Regions from separate parts of the Pseudomonas sp. H1_F01 genome, predicted to be linked through region 1. Evidence: riboswitches for the same ligand, from Rfam matches in the RefSeq annotation. Region 1 holds a riboswitch; the other holds the start of a gene.
What was found. Region 1 has a riboswitch for cobalamin ahead of cobO (cob(I)yrinic acid a,c-diamide adenosyltransferase). Riboswitches for the same ligand answer to the same signal wherever they lie in the genome.
Positions count from the first base shown of each region.

Region 1 (7,435 bases):
GGCAGAGAATCAGCAGCCATAACCATACGCCGCGCTGGACCAATTGCCAGCCGCGATCAATGGCGTCGGCACTCGCCGGCACGCCTTCGCCCAGCGCTGGACGCTGGTGCAGTTCGCCGTGATAAACCGCCGCCCCGCCCAGCTCGACACCCAGCGCTCCGGCACCGGCGGCCATCACTGGTCCGGCGTTGGGGCTGTCCCAGGTCGGACCCTGGGTGCGCCAGCACTTGAGCGCCAGGCGGGTTTTACCGAGCAGCGCGTAGGTCAATGCCACCAGGCGCGCCGGAATGTAGTTGAGTCCATCATCGATTTTTGCCGCCGCCCAGCCGAAGCGCTCGAAGCGTTCGTTGCGATAGCCCCACATAGCGTCGAGGGTATTGCTCAGGCGGTACAACACCACCCCAGGAGCGCCGGCCACGGCGAACCAGAACAACGCGGCGAACACCGCGTCGCTGCCATTTTCCAGCACCGATTCGGTGGCGGCGCGGGCCACGGCGGCTTCATCCAGTTCCGCCGTTTCGCGGCTGACCAGGTAGCCGACACGCTTGCGCGCCTCCGCCAGGTCGCCGCTGCGCAAGGCCCGCGCCACCGGCTCGACATGTTCACCGAGGCTGCGCAGGCCGAGGGCACAGTACAAGGCGAGGATCTCCACCAGCCAGCCCACCATCGGCGCCCACGAAAGGGCCGTGGCGAGCAAGGTCAACGGCACCACGGCGATGATCCACGCCGTCACCCCATGGCTGCGCCAACCGCGTCCGCCGGAATTGAAACGTTGTTCGATGCGATCGGCAAAACCGCCGAACGCCACCAGCGGATGCCAGCGCCGGGGCTCGCCCAGCAGCGCATCCAGCGCCACGGCGGCGGCACTGAGCAACGCCACACTCATGGGCTCACTCCCCAATGGTTTTCATATAGCAGTTCATTGAGCGGGCGCGGTTGCGCCCAACCTTCCAGGGCGAGCATCGGCGCCGGATAAAAACCCTCGACCGGGCCCAGGCAGAGGATCGCCAGCGGCTTGGCCCCGGCGGGCAGGCCCAGCAGGTCGGCCAGGGCCTGGGGTTCGAACAGCGACACCCAGCCCATCCCCAGCCCTTCTGCGCGGGAAGCCAGCCACAGGTTCTGGATCGCGCAGGACAGCGAGGCCAGGTCCATTTCCGGCAAGGTCCGACGACCGAAGATGTGCCGCTCACGATCTTCCATCAACGCCGCCACCAGCACTTCGGCACAGTCGTCGATACCTTCGACCTTGAGCGTCATGAATTCATCGCTGCGCTCACCCAGGGCCTCGGCGGTGCGAATGCGTTCCTGCTCCACCAGTTCGCGGATCTGCCCACGCAAGGCGCGGTCGCTGATGCGGATGAATCGCCACGGTTGCATCAGCCCGACGCTGGGGGCCTGGTGTGCGGCTTCCAGTAGACGGCGCAGCAAGGCCGGCTCAACCGTCCCGCCGCTGAAATGGCGCATGTCGCGGCGCTCGGCGATAGCGCGGTAGATGGCGTCGCGTTCGGCCTGGGAGAAAGCGGTGTCTGTCATGGCCTCTTCGCGAGCAAGCTCGCTCCCACATTGGCTAGTGTTGCACTTGAGATCACTGGGTCCCCTGTGGGAGCGAGCTTGCTCGCGATAGCGGTCTCAGGATCCGGCGCAAACAACGCAGCAATCGCCTTGGGATTGGACGGAAAATAAAAATGCACATAGGAAGCCGTCATCCGCCCCTTACGGAAAACCGCTTCCGCCCCGCGCCCGCCGTTGGGGCTATGGCCACGGGCAATCGGTTCAAGTTCGGTGCTGGTCAGCGAATGATGATAGGTATGCCCACGCAAGGTGCCTTCCGGCAAGTCCACCGATTGCAACGCCAGGGCCGCCAGGCGTTTTTGCATCTGCGCATCACCCGCCAGCAAACCCAGCAGTTCGGCGCGCACGCCTTCAACGTCGGCCAATGAGTCCAGCAGATACAACATGCCGCCGCATTCGGCGAGCAACGGTTTATCGGCTGCGTGATGGGCACGGATCGCCGCGAGCATCGGCGCGTTCCCGGCAAGCGCAACATGGTGCAGTTCCGGATAACCGCCAGGCAGATAAAGGCTGTCCGCCTCGGGCAGTTCGCTGTCATGAATCGGCGAAAAGAAGCTCAACTGCGCGCCCATGGCCCGCAGCAGATCAAGGCTGGCGCCATAGGTGAAGGCAAACGCTTCGTCACGGGCCACGGCGATGCATACCCCAGCGAGCCACGGCTCAACGGCAATCACCTCGGGCGCGGCGAACTCCACCGCTGGCGGCAGCGCCACTTCACAACTGCCGGCCAGGGCCTGCGCGGCCGCGTCGAGGCGCACGTCCAAGTCGTTCAACTCGCTGGCCTGGACCAAACCGAGGTGACGACTGGGTAATTCGATGCCGGTTTCCCGGGACAGCGCGCCGTACCAGCGCAAGCCTTCGGTCAGGCTGCCTTCAAGCAACTGCGCGTGGCGCAAGGTGCCGACCCGGTTGGCCAAGACCCCGGCGAACGGCAGGTCGGGTTGATAACGCGCCAGGCCCAGGGCCAGGGCGCCGAAAGTCTGGGCCATGGCCGTGCCGTCGATCACCGCCAGCACCGGCACGCCAAAATGCCGCGCCAGATCGGCGCTCGACGGGGTGCCGTCGAACAGCCCCATCACCCCTTCGATCAGGATCAGGTCCGCTTCGGCAGAGGCTTCCCACAACAGTCGGCGACTTTCCTGCTCGCCGACCATCCACATGTCCAATTGATAGACCGGCGCGCCACTGGCCCGCTCCAGGATCATCGGGTCGAGGAAGTCCGGGCCACATTTGAATACGCGCACCTTGCGTCCCTGGTTGCGATGCAACCTGGCCAGCGCCGCGGTGACGGTGGTCTTGCCCTGGCCCGAGGCCGGCGCTGCGATCAGCACCGCCGGACAGTGGCGGCTGGTCATGGCGGGATCGCTCACAGTTCGACGCCTTTCTGCGCCTTGATACCCGCCTGGAACGCGTGCTTGATCATGCCCATTTCAGTCACGGTGTCGGCCAACTCGATCATCTCGGGCTTGGCGCCGCGACCGGTCACCACCACGTGCTGCATCGGTGGGCGGGCCTGCAGATCGCTCAGCACCTGATCGAGGTCGAGGTAACCGTGCTTGAGGGCAATGTTCAACTCGTCGAGCACCACCAGGCCGATGGACGGATCGCTGAGCAACTGGCGCGATACGGCCCAGGCGGCTTCGGCGGCGGCGATGTCGCGCTGGCGATCCTGGGTTTCCCAGGTAAACCCCTCGCCCATGACATGAAAGCGCACCTGCTCCGGGAAGCGGCGGAAGAACAGTTCTTCACCAGTGCTGTTGCGCCCCTTGATGAACTGCACCACGCCGCATTGCATGCCGTGGCCCATGGACCGCGCAAGCATGCCGAACGCCGAGCTGCTCTTGCCCTTGCCGTTGCCCGTCAGCACCAGCAACAGGCCGCATTCATTCGGCGAGTTGGCGATGCGCTCGTCGATCACGGCTTTCTTGCGCAGCATGCGCGCCAGGTGGCGTTCGTTGCGATCAGACGTGTCGGTGAAGAGGGAGTCGGTCATGGGAAGCCTCCGTTTGGGATTGGATAACGGCGGGCGGGCACAAAAAAAGACGGCAACAAGCCTGGCATCGCCCACCGTGATGCCGTTGGATGAATCAGGCCGGTCTCCGGGCTCATGAGCGGCGTGGTGCCGGTCTGTGCGCCTTCCCATGTCTGCGACACAGTGGCTTGAGCACAGCGTTGACTCATTTACCGTTGCGGGGGCAGCGCCGGGTTCGTATGCACTCACCGGCTTCCCTGTTTCACTCTGTCGACCGCAGCCACAGAGCACCTGAAACAAGCGGCGAAGGTTAGAGGGTTGGGGGTGGAGCGTCAATTAAAGCCGCCTGTCGGGACGATCATTGGCGCCGATCAATAAAATGACGCCAATCTTGTGGGATTCTGCGGCAAGTGATATCAAAGCGACATTACGACCCGATATCACAAGAACAAGAGGGCAAAAGCATGCAAGGGATGATCATCAGCAATCCAAAACTGGAGTTTCTGCGTCCAGTGCTGGAACGTTGGTTTGACTGTATCGACCGCTATAACGCGGTGCGTGGCGATAACGACACGCCCTACTGGTTCGATGAAAAAGCCAACCTCGGCTTGCTGTCGGCCGCAGCCTGGATGGCTGAGATGGTCACACTGCAGAACGCCCCGACCCGCAAGCAGAATGAAGAAGGCGAACGCAACGTCAGCGCCGACCTGTTCATCGCCAGCACCGAGGAGCGCGCCTTCATCCAGGCCACCCAGCGCTGGCCCAAGGTCAACAACCTGAACCTGACCCAGCCGCTACTGGAAGCCACCAGCGATGCCAAGCGCATCAGCTATGCCAGCGACCTGAAGCTGGGCTGCCTGTTCGTCTCGCCGCAAAAAGCCCAGCAAAGCGCCACGCCCGAAGAATTGCAGGACATGATCGATGACCTGCAGAAGGAAAACACCTGCGCCGCGGCCTGGTACTTCCCTTACGCCTACCGCAAGTTGCGCAATGAAGCCGGTCATTACCATCCTGGCATTGCGGTGCTATTCAAACAGGCCCATGGTTGATTCATTCAACAAGGAACTGTGCAAGCAAGCTCCCAAAGGGAGCTTGCTTGCCTGGCTGACGGGGCCCACCCGCCGTTGAACCATCACGCGTCTACGCTCCTCTATGAATAACTACATGCATTCATAGGGAAGCCAGCATGCTCAAGCCACCCCACCTCCTGATCGTCGTCCTTGCCGCCGGACTTGTCGCTTGCGGCGAGTCGTCCACCTTGCAAGTGTCCGACGGCACCGGCCCAGCGCCGAAACTGCCCGAACCGAACAAGACCCTGATGCCCACCGTCAACATCGCCGAAGCCGTCGGCTGGCCGCAAGGCGCCAAGCCGACCCCGGCCCAGGGCCTGCAAGTGGGTGCATTCGCTGAAGGACTGGACCATCCGCGCTGGCTCTATGTGCTGCCCAATGGTGATGTGCTGGTGGCCGAAACCAACGCCCCACCCAAGCCGGACGACGCCAAAGGCATCCGGGGCTGGGTGATGAAAAAAGTCATGGGCCGCGCCGGCGCCGGCGTGCCCAGCCCCAATCGCATCACCCTGTTGCGCGACGCCAATCACGACGGCATCGCCGAAACCCGCACGGTGTTCCTGGAAAACCTCAACTCACCGTTCGGCATGACCCTGGTCGGCAATGACCTCTACGTGGCCGATACCGACCGATTGATCCGTTTCCCCTACAAGGACGGTGACACGCAAATCAAGGCGCAGCCGACCAAGGTCGTCGATCTGCCCGGGGGCACACTCAACCATCACTGGACCAAGAACGTGATTGCCAGCCGTGACGGCAGCAAGTTGTATGTCACCACCGGCTCGAACAGTAACGTCGCGGAAAACGGCATGGAGGCCGAAGAAGGTCGCGCCGCCATCTGGGAAGTGGACCGTGCCAGCGGAAATCACCGTATCTTCGCCTCGGGCTTGCGCAACCCTAACGGCCTGGCCTGGGAACCCCGCAGCGGCGCGCTCTGGACAGCGGTGAACGAGCGGGATGAGATCGGCAGCGACCTGGTGCCGGACTACATCACGTCGGTCAAGGACGGGGCCTTCTATGGCTGGCCCTACAGCTACTATGGGCAGAATGTCGATGTCCGGGTCGAACCACAGAACCCGGCCCTGGTGGCCAAGGCCATCGCCCCGGACTACGCCGTCGGCCCTCACACCGCCTCATTGGGGCTGACCTTCGCCGAGGGCAGCACCTTGCCTGCACCGTTTACCGAAGGGGCTTTCGTTGGCCAGCACGGCTCCTGGAACCGCAAGCCCCACAGTGGTTATAAAGTGATTTTCGTACCGTTCAACGGCGGCAAGCCGATGGGACAACCGGTGGATGTGCTGACCGGTTTCCTGAACGCCGACGAAAAAGCCCAGGGCCGACCAGTGGGCGTGGTGATCGACAAGCAGGGTGGCTTGTTGGTGGCCGATGATGTGGGGAACAAGATCTGGCGCGTGTCAGGTAAATAAGGCCGACACACCCCTTGTGACGAGGGGATTTACTCCTGACCTGTGGGAGCAAGACTTGCCCGCGATGAAGGCGATGCGGTCTTTCAGAGATCGAGGTGCCTGTTTCGCGAGCAAGCTTTGCTCCCACAGATCAGGGCAACAACAACTCAGGGGTTACGCGCCAGATGCTCCGGCTGCAGCACACGCTTGGCGCCCAGGTAAGCCCTCTGCCAATAGGCCTTGGACAGGCTATCGAGCTTGACCGTGCCTCCCGTGGCCGGCGCATGGACGAAACGGCCCTCACCGACATAGATCCCGGCATGGCTGACCTGGGAGCCACCATTGGTGGCGAAGAAGATCAAATCGCCGCTCTGCAAGGCTTCCTTGCCGACATCCGGGGCACGCATGCCAATCATCTCGCGGGTGGAACGTGGCAGGGAAATGCCGGCGGCATCGCGGTAGACATAGCCAATCAGGCCACTGCAATCGAAACCCGAATCCGGTGTGTTACCGCCCCAGCGATAAGGTGTGCCCACCAGGCCAAGCGCCCGGAAGAGCACATCTTCGGCGGCCGGGGAAAAGGGTTGCGCGGGAGCAAAGACCACCGGAGCTCGCACTGGAGCAGGCGGCGGCGGAGTGCGGCTGGCGCACGCGCTGAGCAGCGCGGCAAAAAACATGAGGGCGAGGCGGGCCGACGTCGACATATGCAGAACAATCCTGATCTGGATGCGGCTTTTCTGCCGTGGGCATGAAAACAAATCCGCCTGCGGAGTACGCAGGCGGATTGCCATCAATCAATGATCTAGGATTCTAGCGGCTATACGGCAAACTTCAAGTAAGACTTTAAGTTTGCCTTACAAACTGTGTGCTTACTTGCGAGCAGTGACCACCGTCGGTGCCATGGCGAGGGCGCGCTTGGCTTCGATGAAGGTCTTGCTCCAGTAGCTGTCGCCCAGGCTGTCGATCCGCACACCACCGCTGCGGCGGCTGCTGGAATGGATGAACTGGTTGTCGCCCAGGTAGATACCGGCGTGGCTGACACGACCGCGACGACCGTTGGTGCTGAAGAACAGCAGGTCACCGGGTTCCAGTTGGTTGCGAGCCACCAGAGGGGCATTCACGTTGATCATTTCGCGAGTGGAACGCGGCAGGTTCATGCCGGCCTCTTCGCGGAACAGATAACCGATGAAACCGCTGCAATCGAAGCCGGCTTCAGAGGTACCGCCAAAACGGTAGCGGGTACCGATCAACGACATACCGCGTTCCAGGATGCTGTCGGCCAGTACTGGAAGCTGGTAGGGCTTGCTGCCGGCGAAGGCTGCGAGCTCTTTGTCGGAGGCCATTTCTTCCTGGAACGCAACGGAGGAAGACTGGGCGGTAACGGAGTTCTTGACCTGTGGTTGTTGCTCTTGCTG
Region 1 is NZ_CP162823.1:1,897,098-1,904,532, reverse strand. It holds gene cbiB (adenosylcobinamide-phosphate synthase CbiB) at 1-886, opposite strand, end outside; gene bluB (5,6-dimethylbenzimidazole synthase) at 883-1,533, opposite strand; gene AB4O09_RS08715 (cobyrinate a,c-diamide synthase) at 1,530-2,927, opposite strand; gene cobO (cob(I)yrinic acid a,c-diamide adenosyltransferase) at 2,939-3,565, opposite strand; cobalamin riboswitch at 3,646-3,854, opposite strand; gene AB4O09_RS08705 (hypothetical protein) at 4,009-4,593, shown strand; gene AB4O09_RS08700 (PQQ-dependent sugar dehydrogenase) at 4,731-6,041, shown strand; gene AB4O09_RS08695 (C40 family peptidase) at 6,188-6,724, opposite strand; gene AB4O09_RS08690 (C40 family peptidase) at 6,890-7,435, opposite strand, start outside.

Region 2 (7,435 bases), 2.6 Mb from region 1:
TCGACAGCACCGGTGGCAAACTCCGTGCCGCCGGGCTCTTTCCTGACAAAAATACTAGGACTTTGTCCGGCGCGATGATTGGCGTAAACTGCCGGCAAGCCTGCGAGGAGTTTCCATGACCGCCATTACCATTACCGATGCCGCCCACGATTACCTGGCCGACCTGCTGTCCAAGCAGAACACGCCTGGGATCGGGATCCGCATCTTCATCACCCAGCCCGGCACCCAGTACGCTGAGACGTGCATTGCCTACTGCAAGCCGGGGGAAGAAAAACCCGAAGACACCGCGCTGGGGCTCAAGAGCTTCACCGCGTACATCGACTCGTTCAGCGAAGCCTTCCTGGACGATGCGGTGGTCGACTACGCCACTGACCGCATGGGCGGCCAACTGACCATCAAGGCGCCAAACGCCAAGGTGCCGATGGTCAATGCCGACAGCCCGGTCAACGAGCGCATCAATTACTACCTGCAAACCGAAATCAACCCGGGACTGGCCAGCCACGGCGGCCAGGTTTCGCTGATCGACGTGGTGGAAGACGGCATCGCCGTACTCCAGTTCGGCGGCGGCTGCCAGGGCTGCGGCCAGGCTGACGTCACCTTGAAGGAAGGCATCGAGCGGACCTTGCTCGAGCGCATTCCGGAGCTCAAGGGCGTACGCGACGTGACCGACCACACGCAGAAAGAAAACGCCTACTACTGATTGTGGCAATACCATCTTGCGATCAGCTCGTAACCTGTGGGAGCGAGCTTGTGGGAGCAAGGCTTGCCCGCGATGCAAACACCTTGGTGTAGCGGATAGACCGAGGCGACGCCTTCGCGGGCAAGCCTTGCTCCCACAGGTTCGCTCCCGCAGGGGGATCCAGGTGGATTCTCTGGCGAGTCAGGGCCTGTAGAGATGCGCATGCCCGGCGCGGTACAGCGAAGACTCGCTGAACACATCGTTGCCCAGCACACGTCCCACCAGAATCAGCGCCGTGCGGCGAAAGCCCTTGGCGTGTACCTTTGCTGCGATATCGTCCAGCGTCCCCATCACCCAATCCTGATCCGGCCAGGTCGCCCGGTGGATCACGGCAATCGGGCAATCGGCGCCATAGTGGGGCCGCAGTTCGTCGACGATTTTTTCCAGATGATTGACCCCCAGGTGAATCGCCATGGTCGCCCCGTGCTGCGCCAGGCTGCCCAGTTCTTCCCCAGCGGGCATCGGGCTTTTGTCGGCGTAGCGGGTGAGGATCAGGCTTTGGGAAATGTCCGGCAAGGTCAGTTCGGCGCCCAGCAGGGCGGCGCAGGCTGAGGTCGCTGTCACCCCCGGGATGATTTCGAAAGGGATGGCCAATTCCCGCAGGCAACGAATCTGCTCGCCGATGGCGCCGTACAGGCTCGGGTCGCCGGAATGCACCCGGGCCACGTCCTGGCCCTTGAGATGGGCGCTCTTGATCAATTCGATGATCTGTTCCAGATGCAGCTCGGCGCTGTTGATCACCTGTTCGGCACAATGGCCTTCAAGGACGGCGGTTGGCACCAGCGAGCCGGCGTAGATGATCACCGCGCACTGGCGGATCAGTCGCTGGCCTTTGACCGTGATGAGGTCCGGGTCGCCGGGGCCGGCGCCGATGAAGTAAACGGTCATGACCGGCTCCTGTGGAAGGTGGGTGAGCGTTGCCCAGATGAAGATCGCTCATGATCCTGGGCGCCGATTATCGGGATTTACGCCACGACCGCCAATGCCAACGTGCTCTTGGGGCCTTTTTGGCGAGTAATCAGTAGCGTCGCGGGCGATCTGCCCAACTGGTCGGCCAAGGCGAGGGCGGCGCTTTCGGCGATGCCGTAGCAACCGGTTCGCTCGAAGGCGATCTCGGAACGGTGACTGAGCCGCTGCTCGTAGCTGGCCAACTGTTCGACACTGAAGCAGGTCAGCGGCAGCGCCAGTTGCCCGGCCAGCTCTAGCAGCCCGGGCTCGTCACGCTTGAGGTCGATACTGGCCAGGGCCCGTACCCGATGAAGTTCGATGCCGTGGGCCAGCAGCGTCTGGTCGAGCAGGGCCCGCAGCGTGCTGGCCGGGCAACCACGCTGGCAGCCCAGGCCGATCACCAGGATCGGCTCGGCGCTCATGCGTCGTGGTGGGCTTGGCCGTCACGGCGAAACAGCCAGGCGCTGATCAGGCCCAGGGCCAGCCAGAACGCGACGTTGGTCAACTGCGAGGCAATCTTGAACTGGCTCTCCAGCGCTTCGGGCGCCAGCATCGAGTGGACTTCGGGCTGCGGCGCGCCGATGACGTGGGGCACCAGCAATGTTGCCACGCCCAGCACCTTGAGCAGCCAATGCTGGCCGAAGGCGATCAAGGCAATGCCCACCGCCGTGGACGCCGCGGTGCCGATCCACCACATCTGTCGTTGGGCCAGGTCGGCCGCTGCGGTGCCAGGCAATTCCGGGGGCAGGCCAAGCGTCGGCGCCAAGACGAAAGTGGCATAACCGGCCAGGCCCCAGAGCAGGCCCTGGGACGTGCGAGTCGGTGCGCGCAAGGTGTACAGGCCCGCCAGCATCAGGGCAAACCCCACGGCGACCACCAGGTTGCCGCCCGTGGTGGACAGCACGCGCTGCCAGCCGTCTTCCGGCTCCCAGGCCTCGGCATCATGGGTATGAGCCGCCCCGTCGGCGTGTTCATGGACCTCGGTCGCCGGGGCCTTCTCGAAGGTTTCCGCCTGGAGAATCAACGGCGATACCCAGAAACTTTGCAGCAGAGTCAGCAGCAGGGCGGCCAGCAAGCCGCTGAAACCAGCGGTCTGCGCGATACGCTTGATCATGTCGTCAGTTCTCAATGGCACGGGAATGCGGCGCTGTGACGGGTATCGTGAGCAGCGTTGTGCACCGCTTCGATGTGGGAGAAACCGGCGAAATAGACCAGCCCCGCGCCGAGGATGGAAGCAAGGATCGCGGCGCTCAGGCGTTGGCTCAGGGTGGTGGTGCTGCTGGCGGTGCGGGCGGTGCTGCTGATGGTCGACATGGCGCTTCCCTCTGTTCTTGTTCAGTGGGCATTCGAGCGCGATGAAACCCCGGGCGAAAGCCCGCCAAGGTTCGAACAGCGCCCGCCCACCGCGGGTTTGTTGATGCATGAGTCAAGGGCCGGTCTCCGGGCTCGCGAGGGGCGGGGCTTGCGCCTGGCCTGCAAGCGTCACCTTCCCATGTCCGGGGACACAGTGGTTCAGACGCTTCGCTCGCTTACCGTTGCGGGGGCAGCACCGGACTGACGTGGCTTTGGAGTAAAGCACACGATTCACCGGTTTCCCGTTTCACCCTGTGAAGGGCACCCGTAACTAGGCGTACAGGAGAGCATGGGCGGGGGCGGGGCGTCAATTGGCGTGGGTTCTCAGGCTGGCACCGAGTTGCGCCCATCGCGAGCAAGCTCGCTCCCACAATGAATCTCGCGGATCACAAAACTCATGTTCAACAAAGATCAACTGTGGGAGCGAGCCTGCTCGCGATGAGGCCCGGACATACACCGCAGAACACTCTGGCGATTGACCCGCCCCCACACCCTGCGTAGCCTTGCGCCTTCGAGGTTCTTCGGCACATGCCGGAGCTAAGAAGGGAACGCGGTCCAAGCCGCGGCTGCCCCCGCAACTGTGAACGGTGCTGTTTCTGCAAGGCCACTGTGCATGCCCTTTAAAACGGGCGCACGGGAAGGCGCAGCAATTGCCAGTCGAAAGATTGGCCCGCCGTCAGCCAGGAGACCTGCCTCGAGACAGATTCTCACTACAACCGGGCGGGGTGATCCGGTGGCGAAATCTTCCGCGCACGCCTGTGCCAGCGGTTGTCGTCCCGTTTGCCCGCCACCTTGCCAAAGGGCATCCGATGAAAACACTGGCCAAACTCCCCGTCACCATCGTCACCGGTTTCCTCGGCTCGGGTAAAACCACCTTGCTGCGGCACATGCTCGACAACGCCCAGGGCCGGCGCATCGCCGTGATCGTCAACGAATTCGGCGAGCTGGGCATCGACGGCGAAATCCTCAAGCAGTGCTCCATCGGTTGCACCGAAGAAGAAGCCAACGGCCGCGTCTATGAACTGGCCAACGGCTGCCTGTGCTGCACGGTGCAGGAAGAGTTCTTCCCGGTGATGCGCGAACTGGTGGCCCGGCGTGGCGACCTCGATCACATCCTCATCGAAACCTCCGGCCTGGCCCTGCCCAAGCCGCTGGTCCAGGCCTTCCAATGGCCGGAAATCCGCAGCGCCTGCACCGTCGATGCGGTAATCACCGTGGTCGACAGCCCGGCCGTGGCCGCGGGTACCTTTGCCGCGTTCCCCGACCAGGTCGATGCCCAGCGCAAACTCGACCCGAACCTGGACCACGAATCGCCGCTGCACGAACTGTTCGCCGACCAACTGGCGAGCGCCGACCTGGTGATCCTCAACAAGGCTGACCTGATCAGCCCTGAGGACCTGGCCAAAGTTCGCCTGGAAGTCGCCGAAGAGCTGCCACCGGCGGTCAAGGTCATCGAAGCCAGCAGCGGTCGCCTGCCGCTGGACGTATTGATCGGCCTGGGCGCTGGTTCCGAAGAACACATCGACGGCCGCCACAGCCATCACGACCATCACCACGATGGCGACGATGATGACCACGATCATGACGCCTTCGATTCCATTTCCATCGAACTGCCCCAGGCTGACGAAAGCCTGTTGCTCGACGCGCTGACGCATCTGGTGGTCCAGCACGGAGTATTGCGAGTCAAGGGTTTCGCGGCGATTCCGAACAAGCCGATGCGCCTGTTGATCCAGGGCGTCGGGACGCGTTTCGACAAGCATTTCGACCGCCAGTGGGGCGCCGAGGAAGCGCGGGTCACCCGCCTGGTGCTGATCGGCCAGGCGCTTGACGCCGCGCTGCTCGAAGCGCAGTTGCGCGCCGCCCTCGGGGCCTAAGCCATGCACCTGCTCAGGACCCAGCCCGGCGGTTTCGTGTCGGATGACAACATTGCCGACCTGGGGCAAACCCCCGCCGAACTGGTGATCCTGTGCAGCGGCGACTCCAGCCTGGCGCTGCTGGCCGAAGCGGCGAAGCAGTTGCCGGGTGACTACCCGCAGTTTCGCCTCGCCAACCCGATGCAGGTGCAGAACCACGCCTCGGTGGATCTGTATGTCGAAGACGTGCTGCAACACGCCAAGGTCATCCTGTTGTCGCTGCATGGCGGCATCGGCTATTGGCGCTACGGCATCGAGCGCCTGATGGAACTGGCGGGGCGCGGGGTGAAGCTGATCCTGGTGCCGGGGGATGATCGTCCAGACCCGGAACTCAGTGACCTGAGCAACGTGGCCGTTGAGGACCGCGACCGGCTCTGGCAGTTCTTGCGCCAGGGCGGGCTGGGCAATGCCCTCGACCTGTTTTACAACCTAGGCAGCCAATGGTTCGGCCGCGATTATCCGTGGGCCGAGCCGCAGGCCTTGCCACGCACGGCCATCTATCACCCGGCGAAAACCAGCGCCAACCTCGACGACTGGCAAGCCGACTGGAGCGCCGGGCAACCGGTGGCGGCGGTGCTGTTTTATCGCTCCCACCTGCAAGCGGCGAACACCGCGTTCATCGACGTGTTCTGCCAGCGCCTGCAAGCGGCGGGGCTCAATCCGCTGCCGATTGCCGTGGCAAGCCTCAAGGAGCCTGGTTGCCTCGCACTTGTAGAGGACTGGCTGGACGAGGTGCAGGCGGGGGTGATCCTCAACACCACCGGCTTCGCTCAATCCAGCCCCGAAGCTCCGCATTTGCGACCGTTTCGCCGCAACATCCCGGTGATCCAGGCGATCTGCGCCCAGGACAACGAACCCGGCTGGCGGGCCAGCGAGCAGGGCTTGGGACCGCGAGACCTGGCGATGCACATTGCCTTGCCGGAACTGGACGGACGGATCATCAGCCGCCCCATCAGTTTCAAGGACCTGGCCTGGCGCAGCGAGCGCAGCCAGAGCGATGTGGTCTGCTACCGGGCCGCGCCCGAGCGCATGGATTTTGTCGCCGAACTGGCCCGACGCTGGACCACCCTGGCGCGTTTGCCCAATGCCCAGAAGCGTGTGGCGCTGATCCTCGCCAACTACCCGACCCGCGACGGTCGCATCGGCAATGGCGTCGGCCTGGACACCCCGGCGGCGGCCTTGAATATCCTGCGGGCCCTGCAGGCCGAGGGCTATCCGTTGCCGTCCGAACTGCCGGCGAGCGGCACCGCGTTGATCCAGCAATTGCTCGGCGGGGTCAGTAATGACCTGGACAGCCTCGACCTGCGTCCCTGTCACCAGAGCCTGGCCCTCGCCGAGTACCAGGCCTTGTTCGACGCATTGCCCGAAGGCAATCGCCAAGCGGTGCTGGCGCGCTGGGGCTCGCCCGAGCAGGACCCGATGTTCCGCGACGGCCGTCTGATGGTCGCCGGTCTTCGGCTGGGCCTGACCTTCGTCGGTATCCAGCCGGCGCGGGGTTATCAGGTCGATCCGAGCGCGGTGTACCATGACCCGGACCTGGTACCGCCCCACGGTTACCTGGCGTTTTATTTCTGGTTGCGCCACACCTACGGCGTCCACGGGGTGATTCACGTCGGCAAGCACGGCAACCTCGAATGGCTGCCGGGCAAGGGCGTCGGGCTGTCGGAAAACTGCTGGCCGGACGTGCTGCTGGGGCCGCTGCCGAATATCTATCCGTTCATCGTCAACGACCCGGGTGAGGGCGCCCAGGCCAAGCGTCGTACCCAGGCGGTAATCATCGACCACTTGATGCCGCCGCTGACCCGGGCCGAAACCTATGGGCCACTGCGTAACCTCGAGCTGCTGGCTGACGAGTACTACGAGGCGCAATTGCTCGATCCGCGCCGTGCCCGGGAGCTGCAACGGGACATCCTCAATCTGGTGCGCGAGACCCACATCGACCGCGAACTGCAACTCGATGCCGGGCTCGACAGCGATGCCGACGCGGCGATCTGGCTGCCACGCCTGGACACTTACCTGTGCGACTTGAAGGAGTCGCAGATCCGCGATGGCTTGCACATTTTTGGTGAGTCGCCCAGCGGACGGCTGCGCATCGACACCTTGCTGGCGTTGCTGCGCATTCCCCGGGGCGACGGCAAAGGCGCGCAGTCGAGCCTGTTGCGGGCGCTGGCCAAGGCGTTCGGGCTGGGTTTCGATCCACTGGATTGTGCCTTGGCCGAGCCCTGGACTGGCGAGTGTCCCGAGGCGTTGCGTCAGGTCAGCGCCGAGCCCTGGCGCACCACCGGCGATACCCGCGAGCGCCTGGAGCTGTTCGCTGTGCAGTTGATCGAGCAGGCGCTGGACGGTGCGGTGGAGCAGCTCGACGCGCCGGGTTGGGAGGTGGCGGGCAGCATCATTGAAAACCTGCGATCCGTCGTGGCCCCGCGCCTGGACGCTTGCGGCCCGGCGGAAATGCGCGGCCTGCTCGATGCCTTGAACGGGC
Region 2 is NZ_CP162823.1:4,461,046-4,468,480, reverse strand. It holds gene nfuA (Fe-S biogenesis protein NfuA) at 116-700, shown strand; gene cobM (precorrin-4 C(11)-methyltransferase) at 881-1,627, opposite strand; gene AB4O09_RS20100 (cobalamin biosynthesis protein) at 1,705-2,109, opposite strand; gene AB4O09_RS20095 (CbtA family protein) at 2,106-2,801, opposite strand; gene AB4O09_RS20090 (CbtB domain-containing protein) at 2,813-3,001, opposite strand; cobalamin riboswitch at 3,102-3,324, opposite strand; cobalamin riboswitch at 3,538-3,751, shown strand; gene cobW (cobalamin biosynthesis protein CobW) at 3,850-4,914, shown strand; gene cobN (cobaltochelatase subunit CobN) at 4,918-7,435, shown strand, end outside.
Region 2: it holds a riboswitch for cobalamin, as region 1 does, so the genes downstream of both, cobW (cobalamin biosynthesis protein CobW) here and cobO (cob(I)yrinic acid a,c-diamide adenosyltransferase) in region 1, are expected to answer to the same signal.